Cellulophaga algicola DSM 14237: one gene and its partner. The protein of the gene in region 1 interacts with the protein of each later gene in a pairwise test. Links are inferred from orthologs where the notes say so. Each region holds a gene or a part of one and is shown in the gene's direction. Other genes may lie near its edges.

Region 1 (6,140 bases):
AAAACTTAGCCTATTTAAGGAATATAAATAGCGTTACTAATGAAACACTCATTTTTATTAATGCCATTAATAAAAACTACACACATTGGAACCAGCTTATTACATTAGAAAAAGTGACGGTAAGCATTGATACCTTTCACTGTGGTATTCTATTTTTTAGACGGGAACAAGTAAAAGAACATTTTAAGATTCGGATATAAACCTGTAATTTTAGTTTAAATTCTATTAAAAATGAAGTACATCATTTACATATCATTTGCTGTTTTGGCTGTTATTTTCATAGGAAACCTCCTTAAAAATAAAAAGAGAACAAAAGAACGAAAAAACCGCAGGTTTATGGATCGCAACAAACGCTAACTTCCTAAAAGACGTAATTCTACTAAAGAAAATCAGAAGCAATGAAGATTTATACAAAAACAGGAGACAAAGGTACAACAGCACTTTTTGGAGGTACTCGGGTTCCTAAACATCATATTAGAATTGAAAGCTACGGAACTATAGATGAATTAAATTCATGGATAGGTTTAATTCGTGATCAAGAAATAGATCAGCATTCTAAAGACATTCTCACCCTTATTCAGCATAAATTATTTATTGTAGGTGCCGTCTTAGCAACCGATCCTGAAAAAGCACTATTAAAAAACGGAAAAGAACGTTTAAATATTGATAAAATTAGTGCCGATGATATTTTGCTGCTAGAACAAGAAATGGACACTATTGAAGCTAACTTACCTCCAATGACTCATTTTATTTTACCAGGGGGCCATACAACCGTGTCATACTGTCATATTGCCAGAACGGTATGCCGAAGAGCAGAACGTATTGCATCACATTTAAATGACAATGAACCCTTTGAAGCAAATGTTTTACGTTATTTAAATAGACTATCAGATTATCTGTTTATGCTTGGTCGGGGTTTATCTGCTCATTTAAACGTTGAAGAAATAAAATGGATTCCAGAAAAAAAATAATAACAAAATGCTAATAATCAACATATTAGCATATTTATTAAAAAATAATTTATTAATAACTACGAAAAAACTTGGATATATCATTTTAAAATTTAGTTTTGCAAAAAATTAAAATAATACCACTAACATGTATTGGACTTTAGAATTAGCGTCTTATTTAAGTGATGCACCTTGGCCAGCTACCAAAGACGAATTGATAGATTATGCAATTAGAACCGGAGCTCCACTAGAGGTTGTAGAAAATCTACAGTCTATGGAAGAAGAAGGCGGTGAAATTTACGAATCTATCGAAGAAATTTGGCCAGACTACCCAACGGAAGAAGATTACCTTTGGAACGAGGACGAATATTAAAATATTAACGTAATAACATTAAAAAAGTCTCATTTGAGGCTTTTTTTTTACTTAATTTTGAACTTGAGTGACAGCATTATCAATATTGCTGTTTATTATAGTTCATTCTGTCATGTTATTCCGGCATAATACCTTTGGTATGGTTATAGCATAGATTAAAAAAAATAATTTACCGTATGAGTTTTTTAAATTCTGTTTTAAAAGTTTTTGTAGGCGATAAGGCTAAGAAAGATGTCAAAGAACTACAACCTATCATAGATAAGATTCATTCTTTCGAACAAGAACTTGCTGGTTTAAGCAATGATGAAATCCGAAATAAAACACTTTCATTCAAAGCACAAATTAAAAATGACACACAAGTCATTAACGATCAGATTCAGGCGCTTGAAGCAGAAGTGAAAAACTCAAAAGATATTGACAAAAATGAAGATATCTACGCAGAAATAGACGCCCTTAAAAAGGAAGTTTATGAAATTTCTGAAAAAACGCTAAAAGCTATATTACCAGAAGCCTTTGCTGTTGTCAAAGAAACATCAAAACGTTTTGCTAATAATACTACAATAGAAGTAACTGCCTCTGAGTATGACAGACAGCTTTCTGGAACAAAAGAGTATGTTGCTTTAGAAGGTGATAAAGCTATCTGGCAGAATTCATGGAATGCAGCTGGTAAAGAGGTTACCTGGGACATGGTACATTATGATGTTCAGCTTATTGGTGGTATTGCATTACATGAAGGCAAAATTGCTGAAATGCACACAGGAGAAGGTAAAACTTTAGTAGCAACTTTACCCTTATATTTAAATGCATTGACAGGTAATGGAGTTCATTTAGTAACGGTAAATGATTACTTAGCCAAACGTGATAGCGCTTGGATGGCTCCAATATTTCAATTTCACGGTATTACTATAGAATGTATAGATAATCATCAACCAAATTCTGATGGTAGACGCGCAGCCTATAATGCAGATATTACTTACGGTACAAATAATGAATTCGGTTTTGATTATTTGAGAGATAACATGGCGCATACGCCAAGTGATTTAGTACAACGTCCGCACAACTTTGCTATTGTAGATGAGGTCGATTCTGTTTTGGTAGATGATGCACGTACCCCTTTAATTATTTCTGGTCCTGTACCAAAAGGAGACATTCAAGAATTTGATCAATTAAAACCAAAAGTAAACGATATTGTAACCTTACAAAAGCAATATCTAACAGGCGTTTTAGCGGAAGCTAAAAAATTAATTTCTTCTGGTGATACTAAAGAAGGTGGTTTTCAATTATTAAGAGTTCACCGTGGATTACCAAAAAATAAAGCATTAATAAAATTCTTAAGTGAAGAAGGTGTAAAACAACTGCTTCAAAAAACTGAGAATTACTACATGCAAGATAACAACCGTGAAATGCCAAAAGTAGATGAGGCACTTTGGTTTGTTATCGACGAAAAAAATAATCAGATAGAGCTTACCGAAAAAGGAGTAGAACATATCTCTGGGGAACAAGATCCTACCTTCTTCTTAATGCCTGATATTGGTGGAGACATCGCTAAAATTGAAAGTCAAAATCTTGATGTTGAGCAAGAGGCTGAACTTAAAGAAGAACTTTTCAAAGAATTTGGTATTAAAAGCGAACGTATTCATACTTTAAATCAACTATTAAAAGCATATACACTTTTTGAAAAAGATGTAGAATATGTTGTTATGGAAAATAAGGTAATGATTGTTGATGAACAAACGGGTCGTATTATGGACGGTCGTCGTTATTCTGACGGATTACACCAAGCTATTGAAGCTAAAGAAAGTGTAAAAATTGAAGCTGCAACACAGACTTTTGCCACAGTTACTTTACAAAACTACTTTAGAATGTATAATAAGCTTGCCGGTATGACGGGTACAGCTATAACAGAAGCAGGAGAGTTTTGGGAAATCTACAAACTAGATGTTATGGAGATTCCTACCAACAGGCCTATTGCTAGAGATGATAGAAATGATTTAATTTATAAAACAAAACGTGAAAAGTATAATGCGATAATTGAAGAAGTTACTAAACTTTCTGCTGCTGGAAGACCTGTTTTAATAGGTACAACATCTGTTGAAATCTCTGAGCTTTTATCTCGTATGCTTAGTATTCGCAAAGTTCCTCATAATGTTTTGAATGCTAAAATGCATAAAAAAGAGGCAGATATTGTTGAAGAAGCTGGTAAAGCTGGTATTGTAACTATTGCTACAAACATGGCTGGTCGTGGTACCGATATTAAATTATCAGAAGCCGTTAAAAAAGCAGGTGGTTTAGCAATTGTTGGGACAGAACGTCATGATTCTCGTCGTGTTGACCGCCAATTAAGAGGTCGTTCTGGACGTCAAGGAGATCCAGGAAGTTCACAATTCTATGTATCTCTTGAAGATAACCTAATGCGTTTATTTGGTTCTGACAGAGTAGCAAAAATGATGGACAGAATGGGCTTAGAAGATGGTGAAGTTATTCAGCATTCAATGATGACCAAATCTATTGAGCGTGCTCAGAAAAAAGTTGAAGAGAACAACTTTGGAGTTCGTAAGCGATTATTAGAGTATGATGATGTAATGAATGCACAACGTGAGGTTGTCTACAAACGTCGTCGTCATGCCTTACAAGGTGAGCGTCTAAAGGTTGATATTGCAAATATGATCTATGACACTTGCGAAGTAATTACGGAAACAAATAAGAATGCTAGTGATTATAAGAATTTTGAATTTGAATTGATTAAATACTTCTCGATTACGTCCCCGTTATCAGAAGAAGAATTTACAAAGAGAAGTGTTCAAGAAATAGCATCTTTATTGTATAAAAATGCATACCAACATTATCAAGATAAAATGGAGCGTAGTGCTACCGTTGCAAATCGGGTAATTAAAAATGTATTTGAAGATGATGCAAACAAATTTGAACGTATTGTGGTTCCTTTCTCTGATGGCATAAAAACTTTTAATATTGTTACCAATTTAAAAGAAGCTTATGAGAGTGAAGGTAAACAGTTGATTACAGATTTTGAGAAAAATATCACTTTAGCCATCGTTGATGATGCATGGAAAGTTCATTTACGTAAAATGGATGAATTGAAGCAATCTGTACAACTTGCGGTTCACGAACAAAAAGATCCATTGTTAATTTACAAGTTTGAAGCTTTTGAATTATTCAAAGGAATGATTGAAAACGTTAATAAAGAAGTTGTAGCATTCTTATATAAAGGAGAAATCCCTAATGGCAACGATACTAACATTCAAGAAGCCAAAACTATTAGTGAGCCTAAAGAAAGTTTAAACGTTAGTAAAGAAGAGGTTTTAAATAGTGATGAACTTGCTGCACAACATCGAGCTGTAGGTCAAAATCAAGGAAGCAGACCTGCAATTACCGAGACAATAACCCGTGAAGCTCCAAAAATTGGACGTAATGACCGTGTTACTATTAAAAATGTAATGTCTGGAGAAAGTAAAACGGTAAAGTTTAAACAAGCCGAACCACTTCTTTCAAAAGGAGAATGGGTGATCACAGCGCATTAATTTTCATATAAAATATATTCTAAAACGACAGCCTATAATGGCTGTCGTTTTTGCTTTTAACCAAAAAACATATTTAGTTTTACATAAGATTCTTTGTATTTTGATGGTATTATAGAGAAAATACTTATCTTAATGCTTGGAAATTCCACCTGTTAAGGAAAATTATTAGCAGTAAAACTAAATAAATGGCTCACCAACAACGCCTTAAAACCAAAAAAAACCTAATTCTAAAAGTAAATTACATCTCATCAGCCCTATCCTTAGTGTTTGGTTTCATATGTATTTACTTTTTAAAGATTACAGAAGTAATTCCGTACGTGTTTTTTTTATTTTCGATTATAAACCTAGCAAACACCTTTGCATTTAAAAAGCATCAAAATTTATCATTGATGTATAATGTTACATCACTTGTAACTTTATTTAGCTGTATTATTATTACCTTATTTAGCGGCGGTATTAACAGCGCATTTATTTTTGTCTTAGGCTTAGTTGTTTTTGCTGGCTATGTAACTACAAAGCGCTATGGAGAAGTTTACCTCTATTGTGCATTCATTATCGTTACCTTAATTTACTTTCAGTCTATTCTAAATCTTCCTTATATTAGGAATGTAGTTCCTGAAGACTCAAAAGATCTCTTTAATTTTATAAGTATTCTTTTCTCCTTATATATACTAGGCGGAGTATTTGGTAAGATATTGGTCAAAACACATTATAATTTGTACAAATCCAAAATGGAGGTCGAACAAAAAGTACGTGAAAAAGAAACGCTTATTAAAGAAGTACACCATCGTGTAAAAAATAATTTGCAAACCGTATCTAGTCTTTTAAGTTTACAAGCAAGAAACATGAAAGATGAGGAAATGAAAAAAATGATTAAGAGTAGCCAGAATAGGGTTAACTCTATGGCTATGGTACATGAAATGCTGTACATGCGTGAAGACTTATCAAAAATTGAATACAAGTCGTACGTAGAGGAATTAAGTGATTACTTAGTCCGGTCTATAAAAGGAACTGATAATAGAATAAAAGTAGCTATTGATATTATAGATATTAATCTTGGAATAGATACTGCCATCCCATTAGGACTTCTTATTAATGAAGCCATTACAAATTCTTTAAAATATGGTATTAAAGACAATGGTGAAGGCGAAATAAGTATCGCTCTTAAAAAAGGCCAAGAAGATCAGGATTACGTCTTAAACATTGGTGATAATGGAGATGGTTATGAAGAAAGTATCACACCACAAACAACAACGTCTCTGGGATTAAAACTTATCT
Region 2 (5,207 bases), 2.7 Mb from region 1 along the record:
TTTGACTGGATTTTTTTAAGAACTCCAAAAGAAAAATGGTATTCAATTTTAAATGGAAAATTAAAGATACATACACGTCCAGAAACTACTTCGGGTGCTTCAAACCCAAGTTTTATAGGGTATAGACAAAAACATTTATTTGGGAATGTAACTACAAACCTAACTTTTAAACCAGTTTCTGAAAATGAAAAAGCGGGCTTAATTGCTTTTCAAAATGAACAACATTATTACTATTTATGTAAGAGTTTAAAAGATAATAAACCTGTAATTCAATTATTAAAATCTAAGGAAGATACTTTGGAGTTACTAATTGAAAAACCGCTTCAATTAAATACTTCAATTAAATTAAAAATAGAGGCAAAAGGAGCTACATACAGTTTTTTGTTTGCTGAAGGAGAGAACAATTGGCAACTATTAAAGGATACTGTTGATGCACGCTTTTTAAGCACTAAGGTAGCTGGCGGATTTGTAGGAACCATTTACGGAATGTATTCAACTTCATTAGGGGTTACATGTGAAAATACGGCTGAGTATGATTGGTTTGAAACAGAGAATTTAAACAAATTGTAAGCTGTAAGCTAGTGTTTAAAATGCTTACAAATTGGTGTGTTATGTTGTTTTTCAAATCGTATTGAAAACAAATTTAAAAAATTATATAATTAAGAGGTTTATCAGTTATGCATAAAATAAGTTTAATTGTTCTGTTGTTGTTTTTGCAAAATGGATTTAGCCAAGAGGTTATCCCCCGTTTTAATTATAATGCTAAATACGAACCAGAAATAGGAATTTATCACGGTGCTGGTCAGGATAAAAATGGGTTTCAGGATTATGTAAATGCCGTTGGTCAAAGCAAGATGCCTGCTATATATATGACTTATGTTAATATAACCGCACCAGTAAAAAAGATTGAATCTTGGGGAAAAGATTTAAAACATGTTTTAGATAGTTTGCCCAAAGGGATAATGCCTCAAATTGGTTTAGGATTTACAGGAGGTAAGGATACTGGGGCAGGTTTAGATACAGACGTAGCTGATGGAAAATATGACAAACAATTACAAGCATTCTATAAAGTACTTTTGGATTTAGACAGACCTTCCTTTACCAGAATAGGGTACGAGTTTGAGGGCGATTGGAATGGATATTCTCCTGAAAGTTTTAAAAAAGTATTCCTAATTATTTCAAAGGCATTTAAAGAAAAGAATATAAAATCGGCTACAGTTTGGTGTTCTGGAGGTGGCTCTGCAAATTTTATGAGTCTTGAAAAGCTAATGGCATATTATCCTGGTGACCAATATGTAGATTGGTGGGGTATTGATATTTTTAGCCCTGAAGAATTTGATCATATTGGTTTACAAAACTTTTTTGATAGTGCCCATATTCATGAAAAACCAGTGATGATTGGCGAATCCACCCCACGCTATGTTGGAGTCTTAGATGGTGAAATTTCTTGGGATAAATGGTTCAATCCTTTTTTTGAAATGTTATATGATAACCCAGGAATAAAAGCATTTTGCTACATCAATTGGGATTGGATCTATTGGTCTAATAAAATTGGTTTTCAATGGCATGATTGGAAAGATGCCCGTATAGAAAAAAATACGTTTGTATTGAAGGCTTATAAAATGAAAATGGAGAACCCAATATTTATTCACCTGGAAAATAAATAAGTAGAGATAAACTATATCTAGGTCTAGATTTTTAGTGATTTGTTGCTGCTACTTAAAGAAAAAATAGGTTTTTTTCTTAAGAAGATAGATTAAGATAGTAGTCCGGTGCGCGGATAAATAATGAAGATTGACAATTGATAAATAAAAAAGTAGACGCTACTTTTTTAAGTACTTAAAAGTTCACGGTTTTGTAGGTGTAATTTATGGGATGTACACAACTTTATCAGTTAAAAAAAAGGACAAACAAAGCCGTTTATTATTGGTTTAAAAACAAGAACATAATTTAATATTAATAACTCTGAAAACAGAATTTATGATTTATAGAAATAGTATTTTTATAGCCCTTTTAGTAACATTAATTTCCTGCAAATCTGCAGTTATTAAAGAAGAGTTAAGACCAAAAGCTAAGAATGTTATTCTTTTAATAGCAGATGGTACCGGTTTGTCTCAAGTATCCTCTGCATTTTATTTTAAAAAGACCAAACCAAATTACGCAAGGTTTAAGTCAATCGGACTTATTAAGACCTCTTCTGCAACAGAAGATGTTACAGATTCTGCTGCTGGAGCAACAGCTTTTTCAACAGGAGAAAAGACGTACAATGGTGCTGTTGGTGTTGCTGTAGACTCCTCGCATTTAAAAACTTTGGTAGAGATTTTAGCTCCACAACATGTTAAAACCGGATTAATTGCAACCTCGTCAATACAACATGCCACTCCAGCTAGTTTTTATGCGCATGTTTTACATAGAAGCCAATATGAAGATATTGCTTTAGATTTAGTTACTTCTGATGTAGACTTTTTAGCCGGTGGTGGAAGACAATTTCTTACTAAAAGAAAAGATGGGAAAAATTTATTAGCAGAATTAAAAGTAAATGGATTTGAGGTAGATACAACTGCTTTGGGAAGTTTTTCAGAAATTAAAAAACATTCTAAAATGGCTTATTTATTAGCCGAAGAGCATATGAATGCGGTGGCAAAAGGACGAGGAGATTTTTTACCTAAAGCAACAGAATTAGGTATAGAATTTTTGAATAAAGATGCTGCTAAATCTGGTTTTTTTATGATGATAGAAGGTTCGCAAGTAGATTGGGGAGGTCATTCTAATGATGCTGATTATTTGATATCTGAATTAATTGATTTTGATGACGCTGTAGGTAAAGCGCTAGATTTTGCAGAGAAAGATGGCAATACTTTGGTTATTGTAACTGCAGATCATGAAACAGGAGGTTTTACATTAGCCTCTACCCCAAAGGAAAAAGAAGATGGTACCACTTATGACGATTATAAGGAGATTACAGGTACGTTTTCAACCAAAGGACATTCTGCCACTTTAATTCCGGTGTTTGCTTTTGGTCCAGGTTCTGAGGCATTTAATGGGATATATGAAAACACCGGTATTTTTCATAAAATATTTGAACTAACAAATTGGAAGAATACCAAGTAATACATTTTTTTTATTCATGTATCGTAGTTTATACCTATGGTTATAGCTTTTAATTTCAAAATAATGTTGCACTCTAAAATAGTATCAAGTCCACTTTTAAGCATTTTTATTTCTCAAAGCCTGTTGGTAAATGCACCATATAGATAAGAGAACCAGTTAAAAGAATTATCAAAATACATTGATATTAAGTTGGTTTTAGTTAAAGGTTTAGTAGAAAAAAATGGCATGCGTTTTTTTAATGCTATGACTTTTACTATTCAATTGATAAAAGTGAAAAAGAAATTGAAGATTGGTGGCATAAAACAATTTCAGATCATTAAAAGGCAGCTTTATAATAGGTGATTGAAGAACTATTAAGATTACAGCTAGGTAACAATGACAAGCATTGGCTTAGTCTGGGAAAATATGAATTATGAAAATAAATGTTTTACGATGAAATTCTTAACAATAAAGTATCTGTTATTAACTATAATATTTTTTACAATGATTAAAACGAGTGCTCAAGATCAGTTTAGTGTTTTATTGTTCACCCAACATGATGATTGGCATTACAATAGCATTCCTGTTGCTGTTCAAGCTTTTGAAGAAATGGCAACAGAAAATCAGTTTATTTTTGATTGGACACAAAGACCCAATGATCTTATTGAGAAATTACCAGCATATGATGTGGTAATTTTTATGAACGCCAATGCAAATTATTTAATGCCAAAACACATGATCGCTTTAAAAGCATTTATGAAGCGTGGGGGAGGTTTTTTAGGTATACACGGAACAGCAGATGGCGAAAACGATAATACTTGGTTTGACGGTCTTGTTGGAGCGAAATTTGTGAATCACCCAAAATTACAAGCCGCAATTGTAAACGTAGAGGATAAAGATTTTTCGGCAACATGGCATCTACCAAAGAAATGGCTTCGTAGTGATGAGTGGTATAACTTCGAAAACATGAATTTAGATAAACTTACTATTCTAATGACAGTTGATGAAGCTTCTTATGATTTTACTGCTGGTTATGATGACATTCCTTTAAAAGGAATGGGAGAGAAACATCCCATTTCATGGTATCAAGAGTATGAAGGAGGAAGATCGTTTTATACCGCTTTGGGGCATAAACCAGAATCATTTAAAGACAAAAACTTTTTAGACCACATTTTTGGAGCTATTTATTGGCTTAAAGGAGATTAATTCAATTGAGAATAAAGGAAATAAAAAATATTTTTCATCTATTGTTAGTCCTGTAGTATTCAATCAAACTCTTAAATTAATTATGCACCAGCACAATAATTTGGCCTTTAAAATAAATAGAAATGCACAAAAATTTGAAAACCGCTTTACAAAAATTCTGATAGGTACTATTAATTTAATACCTATATGTATGCTTCCTATTCTAGGATTTGGTCAGGACGGTACTAATGAAAATGATTCAAAGGAACTAATAGCACATCCACTCAATGATATCGAGCTCCATTTGGATGGTATTGTAGATGAAGAGTTTTGGTTATCTATTCCAGGCAATGACGATTTTCTAATGCAAGAACCTAAAGAAGGAGGTCAACCAACAGAGCAAACAAAAGTAAGAATCGCCTTCGATGACCAAAATATTTATATCGCAGTAGTTTGTTATGATAGTAATCCGTCAGATATAAAGGCTTTTCAAAAGAAGAGGGACGCATCCCTCGAGACAGACGATAATTTCGGATTTATTTTTGATACATTTATGGACAAGCGAAGTGCCTATTTTTTTGAAATTAATCCATTTGGATTACGGGGTGATGCCCTCATTTCTCCTGGTCAGAGTGGAACCTTTAACAAAGACTGGGATGGCATTTGGAAAGCATGGACCCATATTGGTGATTTTGGGTGGTCGGCAGAAATCAGAATTCCCTTTCGCAGTATAAACTTCGATTCTAAAAATGATGCCTGGGGAATTAATTTTCGAAGAACTATACGTCGCAAAAATGAAGAGCTATTATGGGCAGGCCACCGTCGTAATCAAGGATTGTTTAGGCCACAGAATGCTGGTATTCTTACTGGTCTTGCAGATCCATCGCAGGGATTAGGTTTAGAAATAATCCCCTATGCCATTACCCAGTCTA

Evidence for each region. Proteins that work in one complex are often made in the same cells at the same time.
Region 2: the proteins of secA (region 1) and CELAL_RS01470 interact in binary tests that used the Escherichia coli proteins (3 or more experiments, as listed by UniProt). The link is inferred for Cellulophaga algicola DSM 14237 from one-to-one orthologs.

The regions. Positions count from the first base shown.
Region 1 is NC_014934.1:3,069,141-3,075,280, reverse strand. Bases 1,184-5,062 are described here. They hold secA (preprotein translocase subunit SecA), read left to right. Parts: upstream 1,184-1,499; coding sequence 1,500-4,862; downstream 4,863-5,062. Other genes in these bases: CELAL_RS13280 (sensor histidine kinase), read left to right, coding at 5,048-5,062; CELAL_RS13290 (DUF2795 domain-containing protein), read left to right, coding at 1,184-1,323. Also shown: CELAL_RS22460 (hypothetical protein), read left to right, coding at 1-200; CELAL_RS13295 (cob(I)yrinic acid a,c-diamide adenosyltransferase), read left to right, coding at 399-971; more of CELAL_RS13290, read left to right, coding at 1,099-1,183; more of CELAL_RS13280, read left to right, coding at 5,063-6,140. UniProt on the Escherichia coli protein: Required for protein export, interacts with the SecYEG preprotein conducting channel.
Region 2 is NC_014934.1:322,468-327,674, reverse strand. The notes cover bases 1,100-4,045. They hold CELAL_RS01470 (alkaline phosphatase), read left to right. Parts: upstream 1,100-1,980; coding sequence 1,981-3,111; downstream 3,112-4,045. Other genes in these bases: CELAL_RS01465 (ThuA domain-containing protein), read left to right, coding at 3,595-4,045; CELAL_RS01475 (glycoside hydrolase family 26 protein), read left to right, coding at 1,100-1,667. Also shown: CELAL_RS01480 (glycoside hydrolase family 43 protein), read left to right, coding at 1-570; more of CELAL_RS01475, read left to right, coding at 678-1,099; more of CELAL_RS01465, read left to right, coding at 4,046-4,296; CELAL_RS01460 (carbohydrate binding family 9 domain-containing protein), read left to right, coding at 4,265-5,207.